4 regions of the Ancylobacter novellus DSM 506 genome follow, and region 1 is predicted to be linked to each of the others. Evidence: riboswitches for the same ligand, from Rfam matches in the RefSeq annotation. Region 1 holds a riboswitch; each other region holds the start of a gene.
What was found. A riboswitch is a leader RNA that binds a small molecule or an ion and turns the genes downstream of it on or off. The one in region 1 is predicted to bind thiamine pyrophosphate.
Positions count from the first base shown of each region.

Region 2: it holds a riboswitch for thiamine pyrophosphate, as region 1 does, so the genes downstream of both, thiC (phosphomethylpyrimidine synthase ThiC) here and thiD (bifunctional hydroxymethylpyrimidine kinase/phosphomethylpyrimidine kinase) in region 1, are expected to answer to the same signal.
Region 3: it holds a riboswitch for thiamine pyrophosphate, as region 1 does, so the genes downstream of both, SNOV_RS12995 (FAD-dependent oxidoreductase) here and thiD (bifunctional hydroxymethylpyrimidine kinase/phosphomethylpyrimidine kinase) in region 1, are expected to answer to the same signal.
Region 4: it holds a riboswitch for thiamine pyrophosphate, as region 1 does, so the genes downstream of both, SNOV_RS03190 (ABC transporter substrate-binding protein) here and thiD (bifunctional hydroxymethylpyrimidine kinase/phosphomethylpyrimidine kinase) in region 1, are expected to answer to the same signal.

Region 1 covers NC_014217.1:2,202,035-2,209,081, forward strand. The annotation lists gene dgcA (N-acetyl-D-Glu racemase DgcA) at 1-239, shown strand, start outside; gene SNOV_RS10500 (MFS transporter) at 209-1,393, opposite strand; gene thiD (bifunctional hydroxymethylpyrimidine kinase/phosphomethylpyrimidine kinase) at 1,589-2,395, opposite strand; TPP riboswitch at 2,453-2,551, opposite strand; gene SNOV_RS10510 (Lrp/AsnC ligand binding domain-containing protein) at 2,678-2,914, shown strand; gene SNOV_RS10515 (DMT family transporter) at 3,103-4,023, opposite strand; gene SNOV_RS10520 (cytochrome b/b6 domain-containing protein) at 4,090-4,794, opposite strand; gene SNOV_RS10525 (c-type cytochrome) at 4,796-5,245, opposite strand; gene SNOV_RS10530 (universal stress protein) at 5,476-6,291, shown strand; gene SNOV_RS10535 (LysE family translocator) at 6,442-7,038, shown strand.
Region 2 covers NC_014217.1:3,098,550-3,105,596, forward strand. The annotation lists gene SNOV_RS14730 (sugar kinase) at 1-772, shown strand, start outside; gene SNOV_RS14735 (cation diffusion facilitator family transporter) at 908-1,795, shown strand; gene SNOV_RS14740 (lytic murein transglycosylase) at 2,036-3,271, opposite strand; TPP riboswitch at 3,394-3,511, shown strand; gene thiC (phosphomethylpyrimidine synthase ThiC) at 3,612-5,423, shown strand; gene SNOV_RS14750 (NUDIX hydrolase) at 5,542-5,976, shown strand; gene oxlT (oxalate/formate MFS antiporter) at 6,079-7,047, opposite strand, start outside.
Region 3 covers NC_014217.1:2,721,372-2,728,418, reverse strand. The annotation lists gene SNOV_RS13005 (phosphatase PAP2 family protein) at 1-534, opposite strand, end outside; gene SNOV_RS13000 (MHYT domain-containing protein) at 862-3,171, shown strand; TPP riboswitch at 3,421-3,538, shown strand; gene SNOV_RS12995 (FAD-dependent oxidoreductase) at 3,528-4,583, shown strand; gene thiS (sulfur carrier protein ThiS) at 4,561-4,758, shown strand; gene SNOV_RS12985 (thiazole synthase) at 4,775-5,590, shown strand; gene SNOV_RS12980 (thiamine phosphate synthase) at 5,599-6,204, shown strand; gene SNOV_RS22645 (YybH family protein) at 6,428-6,859, shown strand; gene SNOV_RS12970 (DUF2087 domain-containing protein) at 6,847-7,047, opposite strand, start outside.
Region 4 covers NC_014217.1:669,077-676,123, forward strand. The annotation lists gene SNOV_RS03175 (ABC transporter ATP-binding protein/permease) at 1-487, shown strand, start outside; gene clcA (H(+)/Cl(-) exchange transporter ClcA) at 494-1,786, opposite strand; gene SNOV_RS03185 (phytanoyl-CoA dioxygenase family protein) at 1,958-2,758, opposite strand; gene SNOV_RS03190 (ABC transporter substrate-binding protein) at 2,961-3,911, opposite strand; TPP riboswitch at 3,977-4,092, opposite strand; gene SNOV_RS03195 (winged helix-turn-helix domain-containing protein) at 4,143-5,333, opposite strand; gene SNOV_RS03200 (sensor domain-containing diguanylate cyclase) at 5,330-6,232, opposite strand; gene SNOV_RS03205 (ABC transporter permease) at 6,324-7,047, opposite strand, start outside.

The sequences.
Region 1 (7,047 bases):
AGACCGGCGGCCTGACCGAGGCGCTGGCGCTCGCCCGCGCCGCCCGCGCCGCCGGGCTCGACATCATGGTCGGCTGCATGGTGGCGACCTCGCTGGCCATGGCGCCGGCCATGCTGCTCGCCCCCCTTGCCCGCTTCGTCGACCTCGACGGCCCGCTTCTGCTGGCGCGGGACCGCGAGCCCTCGCTGCGCTACGAGGGCAGCGTGGTCTATCCGCCCGAGCCGGCGCTCTGGGGCTGAGCCGTCCGCATCAGCCCGGCGACCACGGCGAGCACGGCGCCGCCGGCGGCGAGCAGCGCCGAGGCGAGGAAGGAAAGCGCGCCGAAAGCCTCCCACAGCGGCCCGGCCGCAAGCGTCGCCGCCGTCATAGCGATGGCGGTCGCCCAGGCGGCCATCGCCTGCACGCTCGCCCCACGCCCGGCCGGCGCATGGCGGGCGACGAGTTCCACCGTGCCGAGATAGGTGCAGCCGAAGGTCGCCGCATGCAGCGGCTGCAAGGCGAGGAGCAGCAGCGGCGGCGGGCCGAGCGCCATGATGCCGAAGCGCACGACGCCGGCGAGGCCGCCGAGCAGCAGCAGCTTCTCCGCCCCGAGCCGCCGCGTCACCCGCGTGCCGGAATGGAACAGCACCACCTCGGCAATCACCCCGAGCGCCCAGAGCAGGCCGATCGTCGTGTCCGACAGCCCTTCCCCGTGCCAGTGGATCGAGGCGAAGGTGTAGAGCACCGCATGCGAGGCCTGGATCAGCGCCGCCGCGCCGATGCCGACCAGCAGGACCGGGGCCAGGCCGACGAGACCCCGGCCGGCCGCCTCCTTCTGCGCCCGCTGAGCCGGCTTCGCTTCGTCGAGCAGCAGTGCGGCTGCGGCAGCACCAACGCTGCCGGCGACGATGAGCCAGATCACCGTGTCGTGCGGCAGGGCGGCAACGAGCGTCCCGCCGAGCAGCAGGCCGGCCAGCAGGTTGCCGCCGATGAAGGACAGCGAGCCCCACAGCCGCACCCGTCCATAGTCGAGCACGCCCTCCGCCCGCCGCGCGACCGCATAGGCGTCGAGCACCGGCAGGCTCGGCTGCCAGAAGCTGGCCGCGAGCCCCAGCCCGACCAGGATCAGCACGGCGTTGGGCGCGAGAGCGATGCCGGCGAAGCACAGCGCCGTCATCAGCGCGTAGAAGACGAGCGTCGCGCGCGGCCGCCCGCTGCGGTCGGCGAGGATGCCGCCGAGCGGCGTGGTGAACAGGCGTACCGACATCGGCAGCGCCAGCGCGAAGGCGATCAGCGCCGGGTCGAAGCCGCGCCCGGCGAGCCAGACCGGAAAGAACGGCATGTAGACGCCGATGCCGAAGAACAGCCCGGCATAGACGGCGGCGATGGCGTGGCGCGGGGCGAGGACGGGCAAAGGAATCTCGCCTTGAGGACTCGCGGATGATCGCGGCCTCGATAGCAGCCGGCAGCCGGCCTTGCGAGCACGGATTGCGCCGGTCCTGTCACCGGTGGCGTTGCCACCATCGCGCCGATGCCACCAATGGTCGCCAAATGCCACCGGTGGCGTCGCAAATGTCACCATTTTCGCCACTGGTGACAGATGGTGGCGTCACCACCAGGCGTGGAAGTGGTGCACCGGGCCGTGGCCGTGGCCGATCTCCAGCTCCTCCGAGCGGGCGAGCGCGCGGGTGAGGTAGTCTTTCGCCGCCTCGACCGCCGGCCGCAGCGCCATCCCCCTGGCGAGGCCGGCGGCGATGGCGGAGGAGAGCGTGCAGCCGGTGCCGTGGGTGTTGCGGGTGACGACGCGCGGCGCACTGAGCTCCAGGAAACCATCCTCGTCGAGCAGCACGTCGATGCTGTCCGGCCCCTCGCCGTGCCCGCCCTTGATCAGCACCGCGCGCGGCCCCAGGACGAGGAGGCGCTCGGCCTGCCGGCGCACCGCCTCGATATCCTGCGCCGACTGCTCGTCCAGCAGCGCCGCCGCCTCGGGCAGGTTCGGGGTGATGAGGAACGCGCGGGGAAGCAGCAGCGAACGCAGCGATTCCACCGCTTCCGGCACCAGCAGCCGGTCGCCGGAGGCCGCGATCATCACCGGATCGAGCACGGCGGTCGCCGGGCCGTGGCTGTCGAGCCCCTTCGCCACGGCCTCGATGGCTTCGGGCCGCGAGAGCATGCCGATCTTCACCGCGTCCACCGCGAGATCGGAGAACACGGCGTCGATCTGCGCGGTGATGAAGGCCGGCGGCACGTCGTGGATGCCGGTGACGCCCAGAGTGTTCTGGGCGGTGAGCGCGGTGATCACGCTGGCGCCGTAGACGCCCAGCGCCGAGAAGGTCTTGAGGTCCGCCTGGATGCCGGCGCCGCCGCCCGAATCCGAGCCCGCGATCGTGACCGCGATAGGTGTGGAACCGCCCATGACTACGCCTCCTCGCCGGCTTCGGATGGAGGCGTCGCCGGCGCGGAGACCCGCCGCGGGCGTGCGCGATCCGTTTCCTCCGCCGGCATGACCCGGATCAGGTTCGTGGGTTGGCTCACCGCCTCTCAGCCCATAAGGGCACCCCAACGCGATCGTTTCCGCGAGATAGGCGAAGCCGCCTGCGCTTGCAAGCGCAACGCGCGAGGCGCGGTCGAAGGGGTTGCGCGCGCCTGCGGCTTCTGATCCTTATCGGCCTCCCGACAAGCAGCCGGAACGCCCGAGATGGTCCCCTTCTTCATGCAGATCAAATGTCACCTCGGCCGCTCCTACGAGGTGGCGAACGCCATCGCCGACGCCGAGATCGCCTCGGAGATCTACTCCACCGCCGGCGAATTCGACCTGCTGGTGAAGTTCTACGTGCCGGATGACGCCGACATCGGCCATTTCGTCAACGAGAAGGTGCAGCTCTTCCCGGGCATCCAGGACACGCGCACCATCATCACCTTCAAGGCCTTCTGAAGTTTCAGAGTCTGACTCGTAAACGCGACCGGGGTGCTTGGAGGCTCGTCATGGCCGGGCTTGGCCCGGCCATCCACGACTTCGGTTCGTCTCGGCGCCCGGCAAGTCGTGGATCCCCGGGCCAAGCCCGGGGATGACGGTCCAAGGGCGGCACCCGCCGCCCCGCAGCGCGACTACGAGGCAGGCTCTCAAGCTTCCGGCGCTCCCGGCGGCGGGGCCGGTATGTCCTCGCGCCGCGCGCCGGGGCGGCGCTCGCGCCAGATCACATACATGCCGGCGCCGATGACCACGCCGGCGCCGACGACTACCAGCACCGGCGGCACCTCGGCGAACAGCACGAAGCCGAGCAGCAGCGACCACAGCATCGCCGAATAGGCGAAGGGCGCGACCACCGAGGCCGGCGCATAGCGGTAGCTCTCGGTAAGCAATATCTGCCCGACACCGCCGAGCAGGCCGATGGTCAGCAGCAGCACCGCGTCCCAGAACCCCGGAATCACCCAGCCCCAGCCCGCCGTGGCGAGGCCCGCCACCGCGCCCAGCGCCTGGAAATAGAACACGATGGCCGGCGTCGTCTCGGTCTCGGTCAGGCGCCGCACCTGGATCATCGCGCCCGCCGTGAAGCCGGCGGCAAACAGCGCCAGGACCGCGCCGAGCACATGGTCGGTGGTGTCGAACTCGCCGGACATGTGCGGCCAGAGCATCAGCACCACGCCGCACAGGCCGACCGACACCGCCGCCCAGCGATAGGTCTGCACATGCTCGCGCAGCACCAGCGCCGCCAGAACCACGGTCAGCAGCGGCGCGGTGAAGCTGATGGCCGTCGCGTCCGCCAGCGGGATCAGCGCCAGGGCGGAGAAGCCGAGACTCATCGAAGTGACGCCGATGGTACCGCGCAGGATATGCCCGAACGGATGGGCGGTACGCACCGCGGCGCTGATCTCGTTGCGCCAGGCCAGCATCGCCAGCAGCGGGAACAGCGCGAAGAACGAGCGCGAGAACACCACTTCGCCGGTCGGAATCCGTTCCGAGACGATACGCACCAGCGCCTGCATGATGGTGAAGAGGAACGTCGCGCCGATCTGCAGCGCGATGCCCTTGAGCGCATTCATGATGGCGCCTTGGAGCACGAGTCTTGACCGGCTCGCAAGCGCAAAACGCTGGTATTTCAGGCTTTTTCAGGGAAAGGGATCGCCCCCGGCGAGCGCGATGCCGCCGAACACCACTACGATGGCGACGACGAGGCAGGCGAGCGCCCACGCGACCGAGCCCGGCGTCGCCGGCACGGGGTCGGCATAGGTGCCGGCCCGCTTGCGGCCGCTGACCATGGCGCGGATCAGATTGTCCCGCCCGAACAGCGAATAGACGAAGTTCACTAGGACATGCAGGCCGAGCAGCGCCAGCAGATACACATAGATCCGCTGGTGCCAGGCCGAGGCGGCCGCGATGGTCTCGTCGCTCGCCACCGGCGTCATCGGCCCGTAGACGATGATGTCGTCGGAGGCGAACAGCCCGGTGAGCGCTTGCGTCCCCACCAGCGCCAGCAAGGCCAGCGTCGCCCAGCCGCCGAGCGGGCTATGGCCGAGGAAGTGCTGCGGCCGGCCGCGCAGCAGGCTCGTCACATAGGAGACGGCGGCGCCCGGCCCACGCAGGAAGTCGGCAAAGCGCGCGGTCGAGCCGCCGACGAAGCCCCACAGCAGGCGGAACACCAGCACCACGAGGATGGCGAGGCCATTCCACTGGTGCCAAACGAGGCCGACATCGCCGAAATACTTGCTGGCGAAGGCGAGCCCGACCAGCGTGGCGAGCAGCCATTTGGCGATGCGGGTCGGCAGGTCCCACGCCAGCACGACCGCCGGCGCGGGAGAATCGATCGCGCTCACCTCAGTTCTTCTTCAGCCGGTAGGTGTCGTGGCAGGCGCCGCAATTGCGCACTACCGCCGGGAAATTCGCCTTGAAGCTCGCCTCGTCGGTGATGGCCGCGCGGGCGGCGGCGGCATCCGCACCGAGCTTGGCGAAGCGCGCGTCGAAATCGGCCTTGTTCTGCCAGATCGTCGCCAGCGCCTCGGTGTCCGGGCCCGGGCCGGAACCCTCGGGGAACAGGGTCGGCAGCAGCTTAGCGTTCTTGATGTAGGTGTCGAGCGCCGTCTGCACGGTGGCGAGGTCGAAGGGCGTCCCCCCGCGCAGCATGCCGCCAACCGGGCGGGTCGCCGTGCCGAACTCCTTCAGGAGGGTCTGACGTTCCTTGACGACATCGGACTGGGCGACGACGGCGGTAGCCGCGACAGCGGCGAACGAGGCGGCGGCGACAGCGACCGCCAGGCGACGAAACATGAAATACTCCCCTCATGACGTGCTGCGACGCAACACGCCCGCCACCTTATTGGCGCTCCAAACAATGACAACCGCCCGGCACCTTCGTTCGCGCGCTCGTGAAGCGCGGCGGCGAGCGCGGCATAAAAAATACCTACTGGCTCTTGCGGATCGTGGTTTTCCGAATTTCCATCGGCGCGGTCTGACCTTAGGTTAGATTCAACAAATGTCGCCACCGGAGAGAAGCGCCTATGTCCATCCGCACCGTCCTGCTGCATGCCGCGCCCGATTCGGGTTTCAACGACCGCCTCGCCTTCGCGGTGGCGCTCGCCCGCCAGTCCGGCGCCGCGATCAAAGGGTTGTACACGCTCTATCCCGCCGGCGTGCCGCGGGTCGGCCGTGCTTTGTCGATCTACGTCAACGAGTTGGTGCGTGAGGCCAAAGAAAAGGAAGGCGGCCTGAAGGCTCAGTTCGAGCAGGCGACCGCCGCCGCCGGGCTCGCAGCCAGCTGGGAGACGATCGAGGGCGAGGTTGCTTCCTCGCTGCGCGAGGCCGTGGCCTTCGCCGACATCACCGTCGTCAGCGAGACCCCCTACGGCACGGTCGACGACCAGCTCGCCGCCACCCTGCCCGAGCATCTGGCGATGGCCTGCAACGGCCCGGTGGCCGTGGTGCCGACCGGCAAGCCGGTGCCGGCGCGAATCGGCAAGGTACTCATCGCCTGGAAGCCCTCGCGTGAGGCTGGCCATGCCGTGCGCTTCGCCCTGCCGGTCCTCGCCGCCGCGGACGAGGTCGAGGTGTTCACCGTCGAGGAAGGCGACACCACCACCGCCGATTCCGGCGCCAAGCTCGCCGCCTGGCTCGCCACCCACGGCGTCAACGCCAAGCACCGCCACGTCGCCGAGGGCAATGCCGGCCACGCCATCACCAACGAGGTGCAGAAATTCGGCGCCGACCTGCTGGTGATGGGCGCCTATAGCCGCTCGCGCTTCGCCGAGATGGTGCTCGGCGGCGTCACCGCCTCGCTGCTGGTAGATCCGCCGGTGGCGCTGCTCATCGCCCACTGAGCGATACCCTTATCGCCGCTTGCGGGATGCCGTCGGCCTGGAAACGGGCCGGCGGCATTGTTGTTTGGCGGTTTCGGGTTGCGCGGCGCAAAGCGGCGGCCTAGCTGTGTCGGGCACGTGTCAGCATGACTGACATATCTGGAGTGCCCGGTGTCCAACCAGCTGCTGCCGCTGTTCCTGTTCGCGCTCGCCGGCGCGATCACGCCGGGCCCCAACAACATGATCTCCGCGGGCTCGGGCGCCGCCTTCGGCTTCCGCCGCACCCTGCCGCAGATCTGGGGCGTGACGTTCGGCTTCTTCGTCATGCTGATGGCGATCGGCATGGGGCTGGGGACGCTGTTCATGGCGATCCCCTATATGCACGTCACGCTGAAGGTCGTCGGCTCGGCCTATCTGCTCTTCCTCGCCTGGAAGATCGCCAATGCCGACGGGCCGGGCGGCGGCACCGCCGTCGAGCAGCCGATGACGGTGCTGCAATCGGCATTGTTCCAGTGGGTGAATCCCAAGGGTTGGGCCTTCGCGCTCAGCCTTATCCCGGCCTTCACCACGGTCGGCGGCGAGCATCTCTTCGCCGAGGTTCTGCTGCTCGGCCTCGTCACCGGGCTGGTGACCTTCCCCTCGCTGTGCCTGTGGGCCGGCTTCGGAGTGTTGCTCGCACGCTTCATGTCGTCGCCACGACAGCGACGCATGGTCAACTATGCGATGGCGGCACTGGTGGCGGGCAGCGTCTTGATGCTATTTGTGTGAACGCTGCGA
Region 2 (7,047 bases), 900 kb from region 1:
TGCGACGGCGCTCGGCGACGATCGCTATTCCGAGCAGATCCGCGGCTCGGCGCAGGGCGAGGGCATCGAGACGCAGCTCATGCTGCGCGTGCCGGGGCGCACCGCCGGGCTCTACCTCATCGACACCGACGGCCAGGGCGAGCGCTCCTTCACCTATTGGCGCGACAGCGCGCCGGCGCGCGAGCTGTTCGAGCTGCCGGGCTGGGAGGCCGTCGCCGAGGCTATCGTCGAGGCGAGCCTGATCTACCTCTCGGGCATCACCCTCTCGCTCTATTCCAACACCGGCCTCGGCCGGCTGTTCGCGACGCTGGAATTCGCCCGCGAGCGCGGCGCGCGCATCGTGTTCGACGGCAATTTCCGCCCGATCAACTGGAAGGGCGACCTCGTCCGCGCCCGCACCGTCTATGCGCAGGCGCTCAAGCGCACCTCCATCGCCCTGCCTACCTTCGACGACGAGGTGCTGCTGTGGGGCGACGGCTCGCCCGCCGCCACCGCCGAGCGGCTCGCTACCTTCGGCGTCCAGGAGATCGTCGTGAAGAACGGCGCCGAGGGCGCGCTGGTGGTGAATGGCGGCGCGGCGCAGTTCGTGCCGATCCCGCAGCCGGTGGAGCCGGTCGACACGACGGCGGCAGGCGACAGCTTCAACGCCGCCTACCTCGCCGCCCGCCTTGACGGCCAGGCGCCCCTCCCGGCGGCCGAGGCCGGCCATGCGCTCGCCGGCCGCGTCATCCGCCACCGCGGCGCCATCCTGCCCCGCCACGCCAACGCCTGACGGGCAATACGAAGCGGCCTGCGAACGCTTCTGCGAATGACTTGCAAACCCTTGCGGTTGCTTGATTTTGGGGTCACGACCGACTAAGGCCTCGGCCGAGGGCGCGCGCAGCGCCGGAAGGGGTATGCGGCGCAGATGGCTCAGACTTCGCGGATCGCGCTGATCAATGTCGGCGTCAGCCTTCTGGTGCTGGGGCTGAAATACGTCGCCTTCCTGCTCACCGGCAGCATCGCGCTCTATTCGGATGCGCTGGAAAGCATCGTCAACGTCGGGACCTCCGTCGCCGCCGTGCTGGCGCTGCGCGTGAGTGCCAAGCCGGCCGACGCCGCCCACCCCTATGGCTATGCCAAGGCGGAATATTTCTCCGCCGTCATCGTCGGCGTGCTGATCGTCGTCGCCGCCATCTCGATCTTCCGCGAGGTCTATCTGGGCTGGCAGGACCCGCACCCGCTCGACGCGCCGCTGCGCGGGCTGCTGGTCAACGCCGCCGCCGGCGTGGTCAACGCGATCTGGTGCGTCGTGCTGCTGCGCGAGGGACGGCGCCTGCGCTCGCCGGCACTGACCGCCGACGGGCGTCACCTGATGACCGACGTCGTCTCCTCCGCCGGCGTGCTGGCGGGCGTCGCGGTCGCCGCCATGTCCGGCTGGGCGCGGCTCGACCTCATCCTCGCCGGGCTGGTGGCACTCAACATCCTGTGGTCGGGCTGGTCGGTGCTGAAGGAGAGCGTCGGCGGGCTGCTCGATCAGGCGGTACCGGCCGACACGCTCTCGCGCATCCGCCGCATCATCGCCGCCGAGGCGACCGGCGCCATCGAGGCGCACGACCTGCGCACCCGGCAGGCGGGGCGGACGATCTTCGTCGACTTCCACCTCGTCGTGCCCGGCGACATGCCGGTGAGCGAGGCACACACGATCTGCGACCGCATCGAGGACGCGCTGGAGGCCGAAGTGGCCGACGTGCTCGTCACCATCCACGTCGAGCCGGAAGCCAAGGCCAAGCAGCACGGCGTGCCGGTGCTGTGACGGACGGCCTTCTCCCGTTCACTCCAGACAACCCTCATCCTGAGGTGCCCGGCATCAGCCGGGCCTCGAAGGATGCTCATCCGAGCGCGCCTCAACGACCATCCTTCGAGGCTCGCTGCGCTCGCACCTCAGGATGAGGGTGCGCCAGAGGCGAGCCGGGATCGCGTCCCTCTCTCTTCCTTCAAGCGATCCCGGATCGGCCTGTCGGCCGCCCGGGATGACGTCTCTACAAGCTTGCGTTCACCGCCCCGCGCGGAGCGCCGTGACCAGTTCCACCGTCGGATAGGAATCGGCCGGCATGCCCAGGCGCATCTGCTCGGTGCGGATCGCCTGCCGCGTCGCCGCGCCGACGATACCGTCGACCCGCCCGACATGATGGCCGCGCGCATTGAGCAGGCGCTGCAGCTCCACCACCTGCGCCATGGACAGCACCGGAATGGCCTTGCCCTGCCCGCGGTTGAACGGCCCGGCGCCGGTCACGCGGGTGGCGAGATAGGCGGCCGAGGTGGCGTAGACCAGCGAGTTGTTCCACTCGGTGAAAACATCGAAATTCGGATAAGCGAGGAAGGCCGGGCCGTTGCGGCCCATCGGCAGCAGCAGCGAGGCGGGAAGCTGGTCGGCCGGCAATTGCCCGCCGCCGGCGCGCATCACGCCCATGCGCGCCCACTGCGCGCGCGGCAGCTTGATGGCGAGGTCCGCCTGGTCCCAGGGCAGGTTTTGCGGCACCCGCACTTCCTCCAGCCAGGGCTGGCCGGCCTTCCAGCCGAGCGCGCGGATGTAATTGGCGGCAGAGGCCAGCGCGTCCGGCGCCGAGCGGATCAGATCGACCCGCCCGTCGCCGTCGAAGTCGACGCCGTAGTTGAAATAATGGTCAGGCAGGAACTGGAACTGGCCGAGCTCGCCCGCCCATGGCCCGCGCATGGTCTGCGGGGTGAGGTCGCCGCGGTCGATAATCTTCAGCGCCGCCAGAAGCTGGGTGCGGAAGACGTCGGCGCGCCGGCAGTCCCAGGCCAGCGTCGCCACCGAGCGGATGGTCGACTTGTCGCCCATATTGGCGCCGAAATCGGTCTCCAGCCCCCAGAAAGAGACCAGCACCGCGCCGGGCACGCCGAATTGCTGCTCGATGCGCTGGAATAGCGCCGGATTGCGCTGGATCTGCTGGCGGCCCTGCTGGATGCGATAATTCGCGACCATGCGGTCGGAGAACTGGAAGAAGCTCTGGCCGAACACCTTCTGCCCGCGATCGGTGGCGACGATGTCGGGGGCATAGGCGATGCCGTTCAGCGCCGTCGCCACGGTACGCGGCGAGACGCCCTGCGCCACCGCCTGCTGCTTGAAGCCCGCTATGAACTGGTCGAAGCCGGCACCGTTATTGCCGCAGCTCTGCTGGGCGAGCGCCGCGGCCGGCACGGCGAAAGGCGCGGCGAGCGCCGCCGCAAAAGCGGCCCGCCGGAACAGGGTCTTCAGGCTGCGCATGCATTCCCCCGGATCGTTGAGCGTCGTTCCTCGCGAATCAGCAATCTACAGGAAATGCGGCAGCGTCGGGGTGACGGGCGCGGGCGCGAATTGACTTCGCCGCCGGCTTGGGCCGACAATCGACCCGTTCCAAGGGGAGCCCCGCTAGGGGGCTGAGAGATCGCCGGCCGGAAGGCAACGCGATGACCCTTCGAACCTGATCCGGGTCATGCCGGCGAAGGGATCGGAACCTGATGGCGTCGTCCGTGCCGCAATTGCGCCTCGCGCAGGGTGGCATCGCCATTATCCCCCAACGTCATTGAGCCCGGATCTCCGCAACCAATGGTTCAGGAGATCCACCATGCTGACCAAGAATCCGAAGAACGTCGCCACCGGGCCGATTCCCGGCTCGCGCCGCCTCTATGCCGAATGCCCGGCGCGGGGCTTCCGCGTGCCCTTCCGGGAAATCCTGCTCGCGCCCGGCGCGGGGGAACCCGACCTCGCGGTCTATGACGCCTCCGGCCCCTATACGGACGAGGATGCCGTCATCGACATCGAGGCCGGTCTCGTCCGCCCGCGTGACGCCTGGGTGCGCGCCCGCGGCGACGTCGAGGAATATGACGGCCGTGACGTGAAGCCGGAGGACAACGGCAATGTCGGCGACGACAAGCTCGTCGCGCCCTTCCCGCTCCGCCGCCGCCCGCTGCGGGCGAAGAGCGGCGCGGTCACGCAGATGGCCTATGCGCGGGCCGGCATCGTCACGCCGGAGATGGAATATGTCGCCATCCGCGAGAACGGCCTGCGCGAGCGCATGGGTGAGATCGTCCGCGATGGCGAGGATTTCGGCGCGTCGATCCCCGACGTGGTGACGGCGGAATTCGTGCGCGACGAGGTGGCGCGCGGGCGCGCCGTCATCCCCGCCAACATCAACCATGGCGAATTGGAGCCGATGGCCATCGGCCGCAATTTCCTGGTCAAGATCAACGCCAATATCGGCAATTCGGCCGTCACCTCCTCGGTCGCCGACGAGGTGGACAAGATGGTGTGGGCGATCCGCTGGGGCGCCGATACGGTGATGGACCTCTCGACCGGGCGCAATATCCACAACATCCGCGAATGGATCGTGCGCAACGCGCCGGTGCCGATCGGCACCGTGCCGATCTACCAGGCGCTGGAGAAGGTCGGCGGCGTCGCCGAGGAGCTCTCGTGGGAGATCTTCCGCGATACCCTCGTCGAGCAGGCCGAGCAGGGCGTCGATTATTTCACCATCCATGCCGGCGTGCGCCTGCCCTTCGTGCCGCTGACGGCCAACCGCGTCACCGGCATCGTCTCGCGCGGCGGCTCGATCATGGCCAAGTGGTGCCTCGCCCATCACCGCGAGAGCTTCCTCTACGAGCATTTCGCCGAGATCTGCGAGATCATGCGGGCCTATGACGTCACCTTCTCGCTCGGCGACGGGCTGCGCCCCGGCTCCATCGCCGATGCCAACGACGCGGCGCAGTTCGCCGAGCTGGAGACGCTGGGCGAACTGACGAAGATCGCCTGGGAGAACGACTGCCAGGTGATGATCGAGGGCCCCGGCCATGTGCCGATGCACAAGATCAAGGCCAATATGGACAAGCAGCTCGCGGCCTGCGGCGAGGCGCCGTTCTACACGCTCGGCCCGCTGACCACCGACATCGCGCCGGGCTACGACCACATCACCTCAGCCATCGGCGCGGCGATGATCGGCTGGTTCGGCACGGCGATGCTCTGCTACGTCACGCCCAAGGAGCATCTCGGCCTGCCCAACCGCGACGACGTGAAGACCGGGGTGATCACCTATAAGATCGCTGCCCACGCCGCCGACCTCGCCAAAGGTCATCCGCTGGCGCGGGCCTGGGACGACGCGCTCTCCCGCGCGCGCTTCGAGTTCCGCTGGCAGGACCAGTTCAACCTGGCGCTCGATCCCGACACGGCGACCGCCTTCCACGACGAGACGCTGCCGAAGGAGGCGCACAAGCTGGCGCATTTCTGCTCCATGTGCGGGCCGAAATTCTGCTCGATGAAGATCAGCCAGGAGATCCGCGATACGGCCAAGGCCGCGGAGGCGGAGCGGGGCATGGCCGAGATGAGCGAGGCCTTCCGCGCCGGCGGCGGGCAAATCTATCGCGACGCCCCGGCGGCGGAGTAGCGGTCTCATCAACCCTCATCCCGGACGCCCGCAGGGCGATCCGGGATGAGGGTACGAGGCAAAGACTCTTCGGCAGATTCCCCCTACCCTCGCCGCCTCCAGCAATCCGGAACGCGCCATGTCCCCCGTACGCCCTATCCCCGCTGTCCTCGCCGTGGTCGAGCGCGGCGGCGAGGTGCTGCTGGTGCGGCGGGCCAATCCGCCGGACCAGGGGCTGTGGGGCTTTCCCGGCGGGCGCATGGAGATGGGCGAGACCCATCTCGAGGCGGCGCTGCGCGAGCTCGGCGAGGAGACCGGCATCGAGGCCGATTCGCCGCGCCTCATCACCGTGCTCGACTTCATCGAGCATGATCCGGCGGGCGCCCTCGCCCATCATTTCGCGATGATCGCGGTGCTGTGCCGCTGGCGCACCGGCGAAGGCGTGGCGGCCGATGACGCCCTCGAAGCGCGCTGGTTCGGCGCGGAGGCGCTGGCCGGCCTCGGCGCCAGTGCCAGCCTGAAAGTCGGCTTCCTCGCCGACCTCGCGCTCGCCATCCCGCGCGAGGCGGAATAGCCCAAGAAAAAAGGGCCTCCCGGAGGAGGCCCTCGATGGTTCCCGAGCGATCCCGGATCGCCGCTCGCGCGGCGTCCGGGACGACGTCGGACGAGTTCGGACTCAGTGCCCGCCGGCCGGAGCCGGCGCCAGGGTGATGCCGTTTTCCTTCGCCCATACCGCGTTGGCGGCGTGGTGCTTCACCAGCATCGGCCGCAGCACCAGCAGGGCGCAGAAGGCGGCGGAGAGGTCCATGGCGGCGACCGTGTAGAGCACGGACGACCAGGTGCCGGTGAGCTCCATCAGGATGTTGCCGAACGGGACAAGCAGCGCCGCCACGCCCTTGGCGCAGTAGAGCACGCCGTAGATCTTGGCGACGTTCTTGGTGCCGAAGGTGTCGGCGGTGGTGGCCGAGAACAGCGAGTACACTTCACCCCAGGCCAGGAACACCATGCCCGAGAGGATGAGGAACGCCCACGGATTGTGGCCGAAGGTGCCGAGCGCGACGATGCCGAGGCCTTCCATGGTGAAGGCGACGAACATGGTCTTCTCACGGCCGATATGGTCGGAGATCCAGCCGAACAGCGGGCGAGAGATGCCGTTCAGGATGCGGTCGAGCATCAGCGCGAAGGGCAGAGCCGCCATGGTGAAGAAGTAAACGTTCACCTGGAAGTTCTTCACACCGAGGTCCTCGGCGATGACGCCGAGCTGGGCGACGGCCATCAGGCCGCCGGTGACGGTGCCGATGAACATGGCGCCGAGCACCCAGAACACCGGAGTGCGCAGGGCTTCCGGCAGGGTGTAGTCGCGGCGGGACTGGGCGACCTTGTCGGAGCCCTTCAGGTCCTTCGGCGGAGCCTTCAGGAACAGGGCGGCGATCATGATCACGCTGCCCTGGATGAGGCCGAAGAACCAGAAGGTCTCGGACACGCCCGAGGAGGCGAGCATGTTGGCGATCGGCAGGATGGTCAGCGCCGAACCGGCGCCGTAGCCGCCGGCGGTGAGGCCGACCGCGAGACCGCGCTTCTCGGGGAACCACTTGATCGCGGCGTTGATGCAGGTGGCATACACGCAGCCGACGCCGATGCCGCC
Region 3 (7,047 bases), 520 kb from region 1:
GCCGAGCGTCAGGTAGGTCACGGCGGCGCCCATGGCGTGGCCGCTGGGAAAGCTCATCGTCGACACGTCGACCAGATGGGCGACGAGGTCGGGGCGGGGGCGCTCGAAGCCGAGCTTGAGCAGATAGCTCAACGTCCCGCCGCTCACGGTCGCCGCCAGCACGAACAGCGCCGCCGAGCGCTTGCGGTCCACCACCAGGAAGCCGGTCACCATGAGGGTGATCAGCGCCAGCACCGTGGTGCTGCCCAGCGCGGTGATGTCCATCATCATGATCTCGAGCCAGCGCGGCCCGAGCGGATCGGCCGGATCGCCCGGCGCGCGGAAGGCCAGCAGCACCGTCTCGTCGAAGCCGTGGGTCTCGCCCTCCACCACCTCGTCGGCGATGGAGGCGAAGATCCACAGGCCGAGGGCGGCGCCGGTGAGCGCGACAAGCACGCTCAGCTCCGACAGCGCCCAGCGGGTCAGGTCGCGCGGCCGCAGCCGCGCCAGGCGCTGGAAGGCGGGAAGCGAGGTGAATCGGGCAAGATCCGGCATCGGACATCCATGTGCAGGCTTGGCGGGGCATCGGCAAGAGGAGCACGACCGGCGCCATCTTCCCACAGGGAACCGGAAGCCCTCCTTACGTGTTCCTAGGCTTAGGCGAGAGGAGGGGCCCATGCTGAAGGGTGGAATTCTGTGGCTGATCGGCATCCCGCTGCCGATCATCATCGCGCTCTGGCTGTTCGGCTATCTGAGCTGACCCGTGCCCGCGAGCCGTGTGGAAGGATGCGATTTGCGCGTCGGTATCGGTGTCCGGCAGACCCTTCCGCGCGCTAGCATGCGTGAATATGCGTCTGCGGGAAGAAAGTACCTGGTCGTGACATGAACGTTATCGGTAGCCACGATCAGGCGCTGGTCGCGCTCTCCATCCTCATCGCGGTCGCGGCGTCCTACACGGCGCTGGACCTCGCCGCCCGCGTCCCAAAATCCTCCGGCCATGTGCGCAATGGCTGGCTGGCGGCGGCGGCGCTCGTGCTGGGCGGCGGCATCTGGGCGATGCATTTCATCGCCATGCTGGCGCTGAACCTCTCCGTGGCGGCGTCCTACGACATCAGCCTGACGGTGCTGTCCTTCCTGCTGGCGGTGGTCGCCACCGGCATCGCGCTCTATGCCGCGAGCCGCGTCGTGCTCGGCTATGCCGGCGCGGCGTTCAGCGGCGTCTTCATGGGGCTCGGCATCGTCGGCATGCACTATGCCGGCATGGCGGCGATGCGCATGCCCGGCCTGCTGTCGCACGACATGATCTTCGTCGGCGCCGCCGTGGTGCTGGCGATCGGCGCCTCCATGGTGGCGATCTGGCTGGCCTTCCGCCGCCACTCCATTCCCCAGCGGCTCGCCGCGGCGGTGGCGCTCGGCATCGGCATCGCCGGCATGCACTATGTGGCGATGGTCGGCGTCACCTTCACGCCGCATGAGGGGCCGCACGCGACCTTCGGCAGCGAGGGCGGCATCGGCAACGTCGAATTGGTCATCGTGGTGACGGCGGCGACCTTCGCCATCGTCATCGCCGCGCTGCTCGCCGCCATGTATGACCGCCGCTTCGCCGTGCTGGCCGAGCGCGAGGCGGCGATGTGGCGCGAGGGCGAGGAGCGCTACCGCAACCTCTACCGCCGCACGCCGCTGCCGCTGCATTCGCTCGGCCCCGACGGGCGGATCGAGCAGGTCAGCGACCGCTGGCTGGAGCTGCTCGGCTATCGCCGCGAGGAGGTGATCGGCCGGCTGCTCACCGATTTCATGACCCCCGAATCCGCGCGCGTGCGCATCGAGGAGCACTGGCCGCAGCTGCTGGGCAGGGGCGAACTGCACGACGTCGAGTACCAGCTCGTCACCCACGACGGGCGGACCCTGAACTGCATCCTCTCCGCCGTCGCCGAGCGGGACTCGCAGGGGAAGCTGGTCAAGACGCTGTGCGGGCTGATCGACGTCACCGAGCGCCGCACCGCCGAGGAGGCGCTGCGCCAGGCGCAGAAGCTGGAGGCGGTCGGCCAGCTCACCGGCGGCATTGCCCACGACTTCAACAACCTGCTCGCCGTGGTGCTCGGCAATCTGGAACTCGCCGCCAAGCGCGCGCCGAGCGACCCGCGCCTGCAGGCGCTGCTCGGCAACGCCATCCAGGCGGCGCAGCGTGGCGCGGCGCTCACCCAGCGCATGCTGGCCTTCGCCCGCCGCCAGGACCTCAAGCCCGAGCCGGTGGACGTGCCCGACCTCGTGCTCGGCATGGCGGAACTGCTGCGCCGCTCCATCGGCCCGAGCGTGCGCATCGAGACGCATTTCCCGCTCGGCCTGCCGCGCGCGCGGGTCGACGCCAACCAGCTCGAACTCGCTCTGCTCAACCTCGCCGTCAACGCCCGCGACGCCATGCCGGAGGGCGGCACCATCACCATCGCCGCCCGCGAGGAGACGGTCGACGCGCCGGCCGACGAGGCCGACCGCCCGCCGCTGCGTGCGGGCCGCTATTTCTGCCTGTCGGTGACCGACAGCGGCAGCGGCATGGATGCGGAGACGCTGGCGCGCGCTACCGAGCCGTTCTTCACCACCAAGGGCGTCGGCAAGGGCACCGGCCTCGGCCTCGCCATGGTGCACGGCCTCGCCGCCCAGTCGGATGGCGGGCTGATGTTGGCGAGCCGGCCGGGGCGCGGCACGACGGCGACGATCTACCTGCCCATCGCCGAAGAGGCGCGCAATGCCGGGCCGTCTCCCGCCGTGCCGGAGGAGGACCTGTTCGTGCCGCCCGGGGAGGGCGGGGCGCTGCGCGTCCTCGTCGTCGACGACGACCCGCTGGTGCTCTCGGCGACGGGCGCGATGCTGGAGGACCTCGACTGCCTCGTCACCGAGGCTGCGTCCGGGCAGGAGGCGCTGCGCATCCTGGAGACCGGCGTCGCCTTCGACGTGGTGCTGACCGACCAGGCCATGCCCGGCATGACCGGCGTGCAGCTTGCCGCGCTGATCGCCGCGCGCTGGCCGGACCTGCCGGTCATCCTCGGCACCGGCTATGCCGAGCTGCCGCCCGAGGCCAAGGCCGGCACGCTGCGGCTCGGCAAGCCGTTCAGCCGCGAGACGCTGCGCCGCGCCGTCATCTCGGCGACCCGCCCGCCGCCGGACAACGTCGTCCCGCTGTCGCGGCTGGGGTGAGGGGGGCGGCGTTCTTCAAGGCGCTTCTTCTCGATGGCCCTCATCCTGAGGTGCGAGCCAAAGGCGAGCCTCGAAGGATGCTCGTCCGGGTGCGCTTCACTGACCATCCTTCGAGGCTCGCTGCGCGAGCACCTCAGGATGAGGGCGTGTTGTAGCCAGGCTCATCTAGCTCAAGGCTCCATCCGGCAAAGTCCGGACCCGGAATATTGTCGACGCCAGCGTGACATTCTCCGGCTTCGTGACTATATCAAGTCAGTCCGGGGGAGCCTCGTCAGGAGGCTGAGAGGCCATCGGCGCGCAAGCGGCATGGCGACCCTTCGAACCTGATCCAGTTGAGACTGGCGGAGGGAGGAATGATGACGTCCCCGCACACTCAATCGACCGAAGGCGCCCGCCGCGCCGATAACGCCATGCGTGTAAAAATCGTCGGCGCCGGCGTCGCCGGGCTGACCTGCGCCCATGCCTTCGCCAAGAGGGGCGCGCAGGTGACCATCGTCGAGCGCAAGGCCGGCTCCGGCCAGGGCTGCTCCTGGTTCGCCGGCGGCATGCTGGCGCCCTGGTGCGAGCGCGAGAGCGCCGAGCCGATCATCGCCGAATTGGGCTTCGAATCCCTCGACTACTGGCGCGAGGCGGTGCCCGACGTGCCGCGCGAGGGCTCGCTGGTGCTGGCGCCGGCCCGCGACCTGCCGGAGCTGAAGCGCTTCTCCCGCCGCACCGAAGGCTATGAGTGGCTCGACGGCGCCGGCATTGCGAGCCTTGAGCCGGACCTTGAGGGCCGCTTCGAGCAGGGGCTGTTCTTCCCCACCGAGGCGCATCTGGAGCCGCGCAAGGCGCTCGCCGCGCTGACCGCGAAGCTGGTCGGCGAACATAACGTCGCCATCCGCTACGAGGCCGACGGCTTCGAGAGCGACGAGGAGATCGACCTGACGGTCGACTGCCGCGGCCTCGCCGCCCGCGACCAGCTCGCCGACCTGCGCGGCGTGAAGGGCGAGATGCTGGTGCTCTATTCCACCGAGATCGCGCTGAAGCGCCCGGTGCGCATGCTGCACCCGCGCATCCCCGTCTACATCGTGCCGCGCGGCGACGGGCATTTCATGATCGGCGCCACCTCGATCGAGAATGACGAGCGCGGCCGGGTGACGGGCCGCTCCATGCTGGAGCTGCTCTCGGCCACCTATGCGCTGCATCCGGCCTTCGGCGAGGCGGAGATCGTCGAGATCGGCGCCGATGTGCGCCCGGCCTTCCCCGACAACCTGCCGCGGCTGCGCAAGCGCGGCAACACGATCTATGTGAACGGGCTCTACCGCCACGGTTTCCTCGCCGCGCCCGCCTTGGCGCGCCGCGCGGCGGAAGTGGCGTTCGACGGGGCGTATTTCCCGGAGGTGATGGATGAAGATCATCGTCAATGGTGAGCCGGCCGATACCCGCGCCGGCACCCTCGCGGACCTTCTGAGCGAGCTCGGGCTCAAGGGCGCCAAGGTCGCCACGGCGCTGAACGGGGCGATGGTGCGCGCGGTCAAGCGCGAGGCGACGGCCATAACCGATGGCGACCGGGTCGAGATCCTCGCCCCGATGCAAGGTGGCTGAGACGGAGGCTGATGAGATGGATGCGATGACGCAGGCGCCCGGCACGCTCGCCGATCCGGTCGAGTTCTACGGCACCAAGGTGAATTCGCGCCTGCTGCTCGGCACGGCGCAGTACCCCTCGCCGGCGATCCTGTCCGAGGCGATCCGCGCCTCGGGGGCGGAGATCGTCACCGTCTCGCTGCGCCGCGAATCCGGGGCTGCGAAGGCGGGTCAGAGCTTCTGGCAGCTCATCCGCGACCTCGGCGTGAAGGTGCTGCCCAACACCGCCGGCTGCAAGACCGTGAAGGAAGCCGTCACCACCGCCGAGATGGCGCGCGAGCTCTTCGGCACGCCCTGGGTGAAGCTGGAGGTGATCGGCGAGGACGACACGCTGCAACCCGACGTGTTCGGCCTGGTCGAGGCGGCACGCATCCTCTCCCGCGACGGCTTCGAGGTCTTCCCTTACACCACCGAAGACCTCGTGGTGGCGGAGAAGCTAATCGGCGCCGGCTGCGAGGTGCTGATGCCCTGGGGCGCGCCGATCGGTTCCGGCCGCGGCCTCAACAACCCCTACGGCCTGCGCTCGCTGCGGGCGCATTTCCCCGGCCTGCCGCTGGTGGTCGACGCCGGCGTCGGCGTGCCCTCGCATGCGGCGGCGGCGATGGAGATGGGCTATGATGCCGTGCTCCTGAACACCGCCGTCGCCAAGGCCGGCGACCCGGTGCGCATGGCGCGCGCCTTTGCCCGCGCCATCGAGGCGGGGCGCGAGGCGGTGCTTGCCGACCCGATGGAAGTGCGCGACATGGCCGCGCCCTCGACGCCCGTCATGGGCCGCGCGGTATTGGGCCAGTGAGTGGGATCATGAAACTCGACCCGTTCTACCTCATCGTCGACCGCGCCTCCTGGCTGCCGCGGCTGCTGCCGCAGGGCGTGAAGCTGGTGCAGCTGCGCGCCAAGGACAAGGAGGAGGCGGAGCTGCGCCGCGAGATCGCCGAGGCGCGCGCGGTGTGCGAGCGCTACGGCGCGCAGCTCGTCGTCAACGACCATTGGCGGCTCGCCATCGAGGAAGGCTGCGACTTCGTCCATCTCGGCCAGGAGGACCTCGCCGCCGCTGACCTGACGGCGATCCGCAGCGCCGGGCTCAAGCTCGGCATCAGCACCCATGACGAGGCGGAGCTGGAAGTCGCGCTGCTGGCACGGCCGGACTATGTGGCGCTCGGCCCGGTCTACCCGACCATATTGAAGAAGATGCGCTGGGCGCCGCAGGGGCTGGAGCGCGTCGCCAAGTGGAAGAAGCGCGTCGGCGACCTGCCGCTGGTCGGCATAGGCGGGCTCACCATCGATCGCGCGCAGGGCGTGCTGGAGGCGGGCGCCGACAGCCTCGCCGTCGTCACCGACGTGCTCCTGAACGACAACCCCGAGCGCCGCGCCCGCGAATGGGTGCTGGCCACACGCGAGATGGCGTAGGGTTCTGCGCTTCCATTTAGTCGTCATCCCGGACGATGGGGAAGAGAGTGCCGTCATGGCCGGGCTTGGCCCGGCCATCCACGTCTTTCCGCCGCGATGGACCCAAGTCGTGGATGCCCGGACCAAGTCCGGGCATGACGACGTGAAGGTGGATGAGGTGTGAAGCCCTCGCTCCGCAACCGCGTCGCGGTGCTATGATCCCCCGCCGCCGGGGGAGACTTCCATGAAGCGCCTGTTGCCGATCCTCGCGCTCTCAACGCTGTTCCTCGCCGGCTCCGCGCTGGCCGACGACGCGCAGGCGATCCGCCAGCGGCTCGCTGAGTGGACCACGGCCTTCAACACCGGCGACAAGGCGACCGCCTGCGACCTGTTCTCGAAGACGCTGGTCTCCGACTATCGCGGCCAGGGCGAGGCCGGCTACGCGGCGCGCTGTGCGCTGATCACCAGGGCGCTCGACGACAAGGCCCGCCGCTTCCGCTACGCGGCGGACATCAAGGAGGTCATCGTCTCCGGCGACCTCGCGGTGGTGCGGCTCACCTGGACGCTCACCATCGAGCCCGGCGGGGCGAAGAGCGTCGAGCCGGGGCTCGACGTCTTCGCCCGGGAGCCGGACGGCAAATGGCGAATCATCCGCTACATGGCTTACGAGGAGTGAGGCCGCCCGCGTAACCGCGCCAGCAGCACGGAGAGCTCCGGCGGCGGCTCGCGCTCGATGCGGGCATATTCGCGCCCGTCGCGCGTGCGGCGCATCAGGCCGAACTCGACCATCTCGCGGCGCAGGATCGCGTGGTCGCCGAACAGGTGCCAGTCGTTCAGCCGCTCGTTCACCTCGCGCTCGGTGGA
Region 4 (7,047 bases), 1.5 Mb from region 1:
CCATGGCGAGGTGGCGGTGGCGGACGGCGCGCGGGTACTCGTCCTGCCGCAGCGACCCTATCTGCCGATCGGCTCGCTGCGCGGCGCGCTGGCCTATCCCGACCCGATGGAGGTGCATTCCGACGAGGAGATGCGCGAGGCGCTGGAAGCGGTGGGCCTGCCGGACCTTTCCGGGCAGCTCGACGAGCGCGGCCTGTGGCCGGCGATCCTGTCGGGCGGCGAGCAGCAGCGGCTCGCCATCGCCCGCGCGCTCCTGGTGAAGCCGGACGTGCTGCTGCTCGACGAAGCGACTTCGGCGGTCGACGAGGCCGGCGAGGCGGCGCTCTACCGCATGCTGCGGGCGCGCCTGCCGGACACGGCGATGCTCTCCATCGGTCACCGCTCTACGCTGCTCGACCTGCATGAGCGGCATATCGAGCTCAAGCGCGGCGCCGATGGACCGGCGGTGCTGGCGGTCGCGCCGGGCCAGCTCGCGGTGGCGGAATAGACGGGTTCAGCGCGCCGCGGCGGCGTTGGCTTCCGCGGCGCGCGCCTCCGCCTCGATGGCAAGCGTGCGCTCCAGCAGGATCTCGTAGATCGGCCGCCCGCCGAGCCACTGCGCCACCATGTTGGCGAAGATGGCGGTGAGCATCACTGGCACCAGCACCGCATAGGCGCCGGTGAGCTCCATCACCAGCACCATGCCGACCAGCGGCGCGCCGATGGTGGCGGCGAACAGCCCGCCCATGGCGGCGATGGCGAAGGCGGTGAGCGTATCGGCGGGTAGCATGACCATCGTCTCCAGCGCCGAGCCGTAGAGCAGGCCGACCGTGGTGGCGAGCGCCAGGATCGGCGCGAAGATGCCGCCGGCGACGCCGGTGGAGTAGCTCGCCATGGTCATGACGAAGCGCAGCAGCACGATGAAGGCGAGCAGCGCGAGCCCTGGGGCTTCCTTCGCAAGATGGACGGCGAGCAGTTCGCCGCCCTGCGTCGCCTCTGGCAGCGCGAAGACCAGCACACCGACGATGAGGCCAACCACGGCGGGGAAGATGTAGAAGGAGCGGCGCTGGCCGAGACGGCGCACATGGTCCAGCGACCAGACCAGCGTGCGGTTGAAGGCGACGCCCACCGCGCCGAGCACGACGCCCAGCCCGATGAAGGCCGGCAGCGCGCCATAGGGCATCTGCGACACCGGCAGCGCCATATAGGGCACATTGCCGGTCAGGTACTCGGTGACGATGGCGCTGGCGAGCGAGGCCAGCACCACGCCGATATAGGTGCGCGAGGAATAGGGGAACTGCCGGCGCGTCTCCTCGATGACGAACAGCACGGCGGCGAGCGGCGCGTTGAAGGCGGCGGCGAGGCCCGCCGCGCCGCCGGCGGCGAGCAGGCCGCGCATGTCGGTGCCGGACAGGCGCGAGAGATCGGCGGCGGCCTTGGCGACGGAGGCGCCGATATGGATGGTCGGCCCCTCGCGGCCGAGCACGAGGCCGGAGCCGAGCGAGAGCACGCCGCCGACGAACTTCACCGGCAGCACGCGATGCCAGCGGACCTCGCGCAGCCCTTCCATCGCGCCTTCGATCTCCGGCACGCCGGAGCCGCTCGCCTCGGGTGCGAAGGCGCGCACCAGCCAGAGCGCGACGACCGTCATCGCGGCGGCGGCGAGGCCGCCGGCGACATAGAGCCCCGGGCCGGAAAGCTGGAGCGTGTCGCGCAGGAAGGCGGGCCAGCCCGTCATCAGGCCTTCGACGCTGAGATGGAAGGCGGAGCCGAGGACGCCGACCGCCGCACCGACCAGCGCGGCCACGACATGATATCCCCCGTTCCCCATTCCTGCCCCTCGCGGTCGTTCGAGCCTCGGCCATGGGTAGCATCGGCGGGCGGGAGCCGGAAGCACGCAACGGTCATTCCGGGCGATCGGAACGCCCTATCCGTTGGGGAAGCCAAGTGGAGGGCGCCTGAGCGCCCTCCAACGACATCAGCCGAGGCCGAGCGCGCGCCGCGTCGCCCGCTCGACTGGCGAGAAATCGCCGCTCTCCCGGTCGATCCGCAACTCCGCCGCCGGCAGCAGCGGCGGCTGCGCGAGAAAGCGCGGCCGCATGCCCCGATGTGGTTGTGCCGCGTGGACGAGGAAGGGATGGCACAGATAGACCGTGCCCGCCGCACCGGTGGCGAGGACCTCGCCATGGCCGGGCGCATCCTCGAAGCCGCTCGCCGCCAGCTCGCCGAGCGTCAGCCCGTCCTCGCCATGCGGTGCGAGCCGGCGGGCGATGTCGAGATGCGAACCGGGGCGCAGGCGCGTCGGCGCATCCGCCTCGCCGACGTCGGAGAGCAGGAACAGCATGAGCAGTGCCCGTCCCTTCGAGTGGACATTGGCGCGCCACTGCATGAAGTCCGGCGCCTCGGTGCCGAAGCTCACATCGATGTGCCAGCCGTCGTCGCCCGGATCGTCGGGCGAGGGGAAGCGGATCGGGAAGGTGCCGAGGCCGCCGCATGGCAGCCAGCGGCCCGGCCCGACCAGGGCATCGAAGGCCGCGTGCAGTGTCGGGGTGTTCACCGCCGCGCGGAAGGGCGGCAGTGCGAGGTGGCCGATGCGGATGACCGGCTGCGTCCAGCTCGTGGGGTCGTTCGGGTCGCAGCCGGTGGCACGCCAGAGGATGGCGCGGCAATCGGCAGCCAATTCCGTCGGGAAGGCGTGGTCGATGCGGACGAGGCCGTCCGCGATGAAGCGTTCGATATCCGCCGCGCCGAGGCGGGGACAAGAGAAGTCGTTCGGCATGAGATCACCTGATGAGTGCCGGCGCAGCGCGCGCGGCAGGCGGCATTCGCGGCGCGCAGGACGCGCCGATCCGGTTCTCGGTGCGCGGAGAAGCGGGATCAGCCGAGCTGGAAGACGGCGCGAATGTTGCGGATCATCATCATGGCGGGTGCAACCTAGCTCCCGATTGCCGCTGGGGCAACCGGGAGAAACAGAGGTCGGCTCACGGCAGCGCCGGCGCGTAGGTCGCCACCGGCTCGACCTTGTCGATCAGCCCATGGCTCTTCATGAACTCGCCGAAGCGGGCATAACGGCCAGCGTCCAGCGCCGCCGGCGCATGGGCGAAGCGGCGCAGCGTGTCGGTCCAGGCGGTACGGTTGAGTTCGTCGTCGAGCTTGGGGTTGGCCTTCACGAACACGCCCCACGCCTCGTCCGGGTGGTTGAGCACATAGATGGTCGCGTCCTCGACCGCGGCGAGGAAGCGCTTGAGCCGCGGATCGGCGAGCTTGTCCTTGTGGGCGACATAGATCAGTTCGTCGAACACCGGCACGCCGTGCTCCTCGGGGAAGAAGGCGCGGCCCTCCTTGCCCTCAAGCTTGATCTGGGTGAGCTCGAAATTGCGGTAGGCGCCGATCACGGCGTCGACCTTGCCGGCGGCGAGCGCCGGGGAGAGGGCGAAGTTGACGTTGATCATGGTGACGTCGGTCGGCTTCAGCCCGGCGCTCGCCAGCATGGTGCCGAGCAGCGCGTCCTCCAGCCCCGCCACCGAATAGCCGACCGTCTTGCCCTTGAGGTCGGCGATGGACTTGATCGGGCCGTCCTTCAGCACCACGAGCGCCGTGAGGGGTGTCGAGACGAGCGTGCCGAAGCGCACCAGCGGCAGGCCTTCCTTCACCGAGAGGTAGAGGCTGGGCTGGTAGCTCACCGCGACGTCCGCCTGTCCGGCGGCGACGAGGCGCGGCGGGGCGGAGGGATCGGCCGGGGCGACGAGCTCGACGTCGAGGTCGTGCGCCTGGAAGAAGCCCTTCTCCTTGGCGACGATCAGCGGCGCGTGGTCGGGGTTGATGTACCAGTCGAGCAGTACGGTGAGCTTGTCGGCGGCACTTGCGGGGGCGAGCGACAAGGCGAGGGCCACGGCGCAACCCGCAGCGGTCTGGGCGATGGTCTTGAACATGGATCTCCTCCCATTCGGAGATCCGGCGCATGAGCTTTCGGGGGAATCCGCTCGGGCGCGATGCGACCCGGCCGTCGTTCCGTCCCTTCGCCGGCATGACCCGGATCAGGTTCAAAGGGTCTGGCGGATGCCATCTCAGCCCCTGGACCTTGCGGTCGGCGGGACACCCCTCGGATGCGCGGCACGCTAGCATCGCTGACATGCCAGGGCAATTGCCGGCTAAGGGGAGGGCTACTCCCCCAGCCACCCGTCCAGATACACCGTCCGCTCGACCCCGGCGAACGTGCCGAGGCGGGCGAGTTCAGTGTCGAGGGCGGCGAGGCGGGCCTTGGAGGCGCGCACGCCCTTCTCCAGCCAGAGCCGGCGCACGTCGAGCGTGCCGGCCTTGCGGTCGGCCTTCATGTCGATGCGCCCGACCAGCCGGTCACCCTCCAGCAGCGGGAAGACGTAATAGCCCCAGACCCGCTTTTCCGCGGGGACGAACACCTCGATGCGGTAGTTGAAGCCGAACAGGCGCTCCGTGCGGTTGCGATCGCGCAGCAGCGGGTCGAAAGGGTTGAGCACCCGCAGACGCGGCGGCGGCGCGGGCAGGGCGGCGAAGGCGTCGCCGCTGCCTTTGAACGCATGCGAGGCGCGCGGGCGTGTGCCGTCGGCCGGGGCGATCAGCACGGGTTCAAGCCGCCTGGCATTCGCTGCCACCCAGGCACGCGCTTCATCCGGGGTGAGCAGGCCCCAGAAGGCGGCGATCTCGCCATGGGTGGCGAAGCCGAGCCGCTCCAGCGCCGAGGTGCAGGCCCAGTCGACGAACTCCTCGCGCGAGACCTCGCCGGCATAATAGCGTGCGGGGATGACCCGCTCGGCGAGGTCGTAGACCTTCTGGAAGCCCTCGCGGCCGGCGATGGCGAAATTGCCGGTGCGCCAGTGATATTCGAGCGCGGTCTTCTCCGGGTGCCAGTTCCACCATCCGCCGGGCGGGCGCTTTTCCGCTTCGAAGTCGCGCGCCATCAGGCGGCCTTCGGTCTTCACCCGCTCGAATACGTGGTCGATGTAGGTCTCGAAGCCGTTCTCGTGCCATTGACGCCAGCGCGCGGCGAGCGTCTCGCGGGAGCGGGCGAAGCGGTGCTTCCAATAGGGGAAGAAGGCGCTGGGAATGATGGACGCGTCATGCGTCCAATGCTCGAAAAGCTCTCCGTCCTTCTCGATCAGGCGGGAAAGCTGCTCGCGTCTGTAGTTCGGGTTGCGGGCGAACAGGATGTGGTGGTGCGCGCGCTCGACCGTCGCGATGCTGTCGACCTGCACGAAGCCGAGGTCGGTGATGAGCTCCAGCAGCCCCGCCTTGGTGAGCGGGCCGCGGGGACGGCTCAGGCCCTGCTTGGCGAGGAAGATGCGGCGGGCGTCGACGTTGGAGAGGTGCAGGCTCACGCGTTGCCGATCCAGTTCAGGTTCACCGCGACGGTTCGGCCCGTCGCCTTGGCGGCGTACATCAGCGCATCGGCCCCGCGCATCAGCGCATCGGCGTCGATCGCCTCGCGGGTGATGACGACACCCATGGCGGCGCCGATGGCGAGCCGCTGTCCGTCCGTGTCCATCACCGCGCAGAGCGCCTCGGCCAGGATCTGCATGTCCTCGATGCAGGGTGCGCTCTCTTGCGCGAAGGTGGAGAGCAGCACGAACTCGTCGCCGCCAATCCGTGCCATGAAGTGCTGCGGATCGGCATGGGAGCGCAGCCGGTCGGCGATTTGGCGCAGGACGCGGTCGCCGGTGGCGTGGCCGTGGCCGTCATTGATCGACTTGAAGCCGTTGAGGTCGATATAGGCGAGGCAGATGCCCTCGCCGGGCGGTCGCTGCTCCAGCAACGTGCTCAGCCGGTGGTCGAAGGCGGCGCGGTTCGGCAGGCCCGTGAGCACATCGGTATAGGCGGCTTCGAGCAGGCTCCGCTCGAATGCCTTCCGCTGGGAGTTGTCGATGATGATCTCGATGTCGAACCGCTCGCCATCGATGGTGCGGCGCTGCGTCGAGATGAGCGTCGGCACGATGCGGCCGGAGGAATGCCGCAGGTCGACCTCCTCGAGTTCGTACAGGCCCACCGTGTCCAACGCGTGGATGCGGCGCAGCCGCGCCGGGTCATCGAGGGCCCGCACCGTATCGAGATACATGGGCTGGCCGGCGATCTCCTCCCAGCTTCGTCCGATCATGGCGAGATAGGCCGGATTGGCCATGATGTAGCGCGAGACATGTTCCGCCGTCGAAATGCAGATGGCCACCGGCGAGAGCTCGAACACGTCGACAAGCGCTTCATAGATGACCTGGCGCGAGATCATGGATCCTCACAGGATCGGCAACGACAATATCGTCCACGCAAGGTCGATGCCGTGCAAGCCCACCGCTCTGCGCTCCTCATATGTGCGCTTCTCAGGCCGGCACGGTCTCCGGCGCCCAGGGCACGAGGCGGGTCAGCGCCTTGTCGACGAAGGCGAAGAGCAGCAGCGCGACGGCGAGCAATATGGCGAGGGCCGCGAACACCATGTCGGTCTGCATGCGGGCGTTGGAATAGATCATCAGATAGCCGAGCCCCGCCGACGCGCCGACCCATTCGCCGACCACCGCGCCGATGGGCGCGACGGCGGTGGCGACGCGCAGGCCAGAAGCGAGAGCGGGCAGGGCGGAGGGGATGCGGATGTAGCGCAGCGTCGCCAGCGTGCCGGCCCCGTGCAGCCGGGCGATGTCGACGAGGCTCTGCTCGGCGCGGGCGAGCCCGTCATGGAAGGCGGAGGCGACGGGGAAGAAGATGATCAGGCTCGCCATGACGATCTTGGAGGCGAGGCCGAAGCCGAACCAGATCACCAAGAGCGGCGCGATGGCGAAGACGGGCAGAGCCTGGGCCACCAGCAGCACCGGGCGCATCATGCGGCGTGCCAGCGGCGAGGCCGCCATGGCGAGCGCGCAGGCGATGCCGAGCACCGAGCCGCAGACGAGTCCGAGCAGCATCTCGCCGAGCGTGATGGCGGCGTTGTGGGCGAGGATGGCGGCATTGTCCCAGAGAGCCGCGCCGATGCGTAGCGGGCCCGGCAGGATATAGGCCGGCACATTGAGAAGTCGTACCGCCGCCTCCCATAGGCCGAGCAGAAGGGCGGTA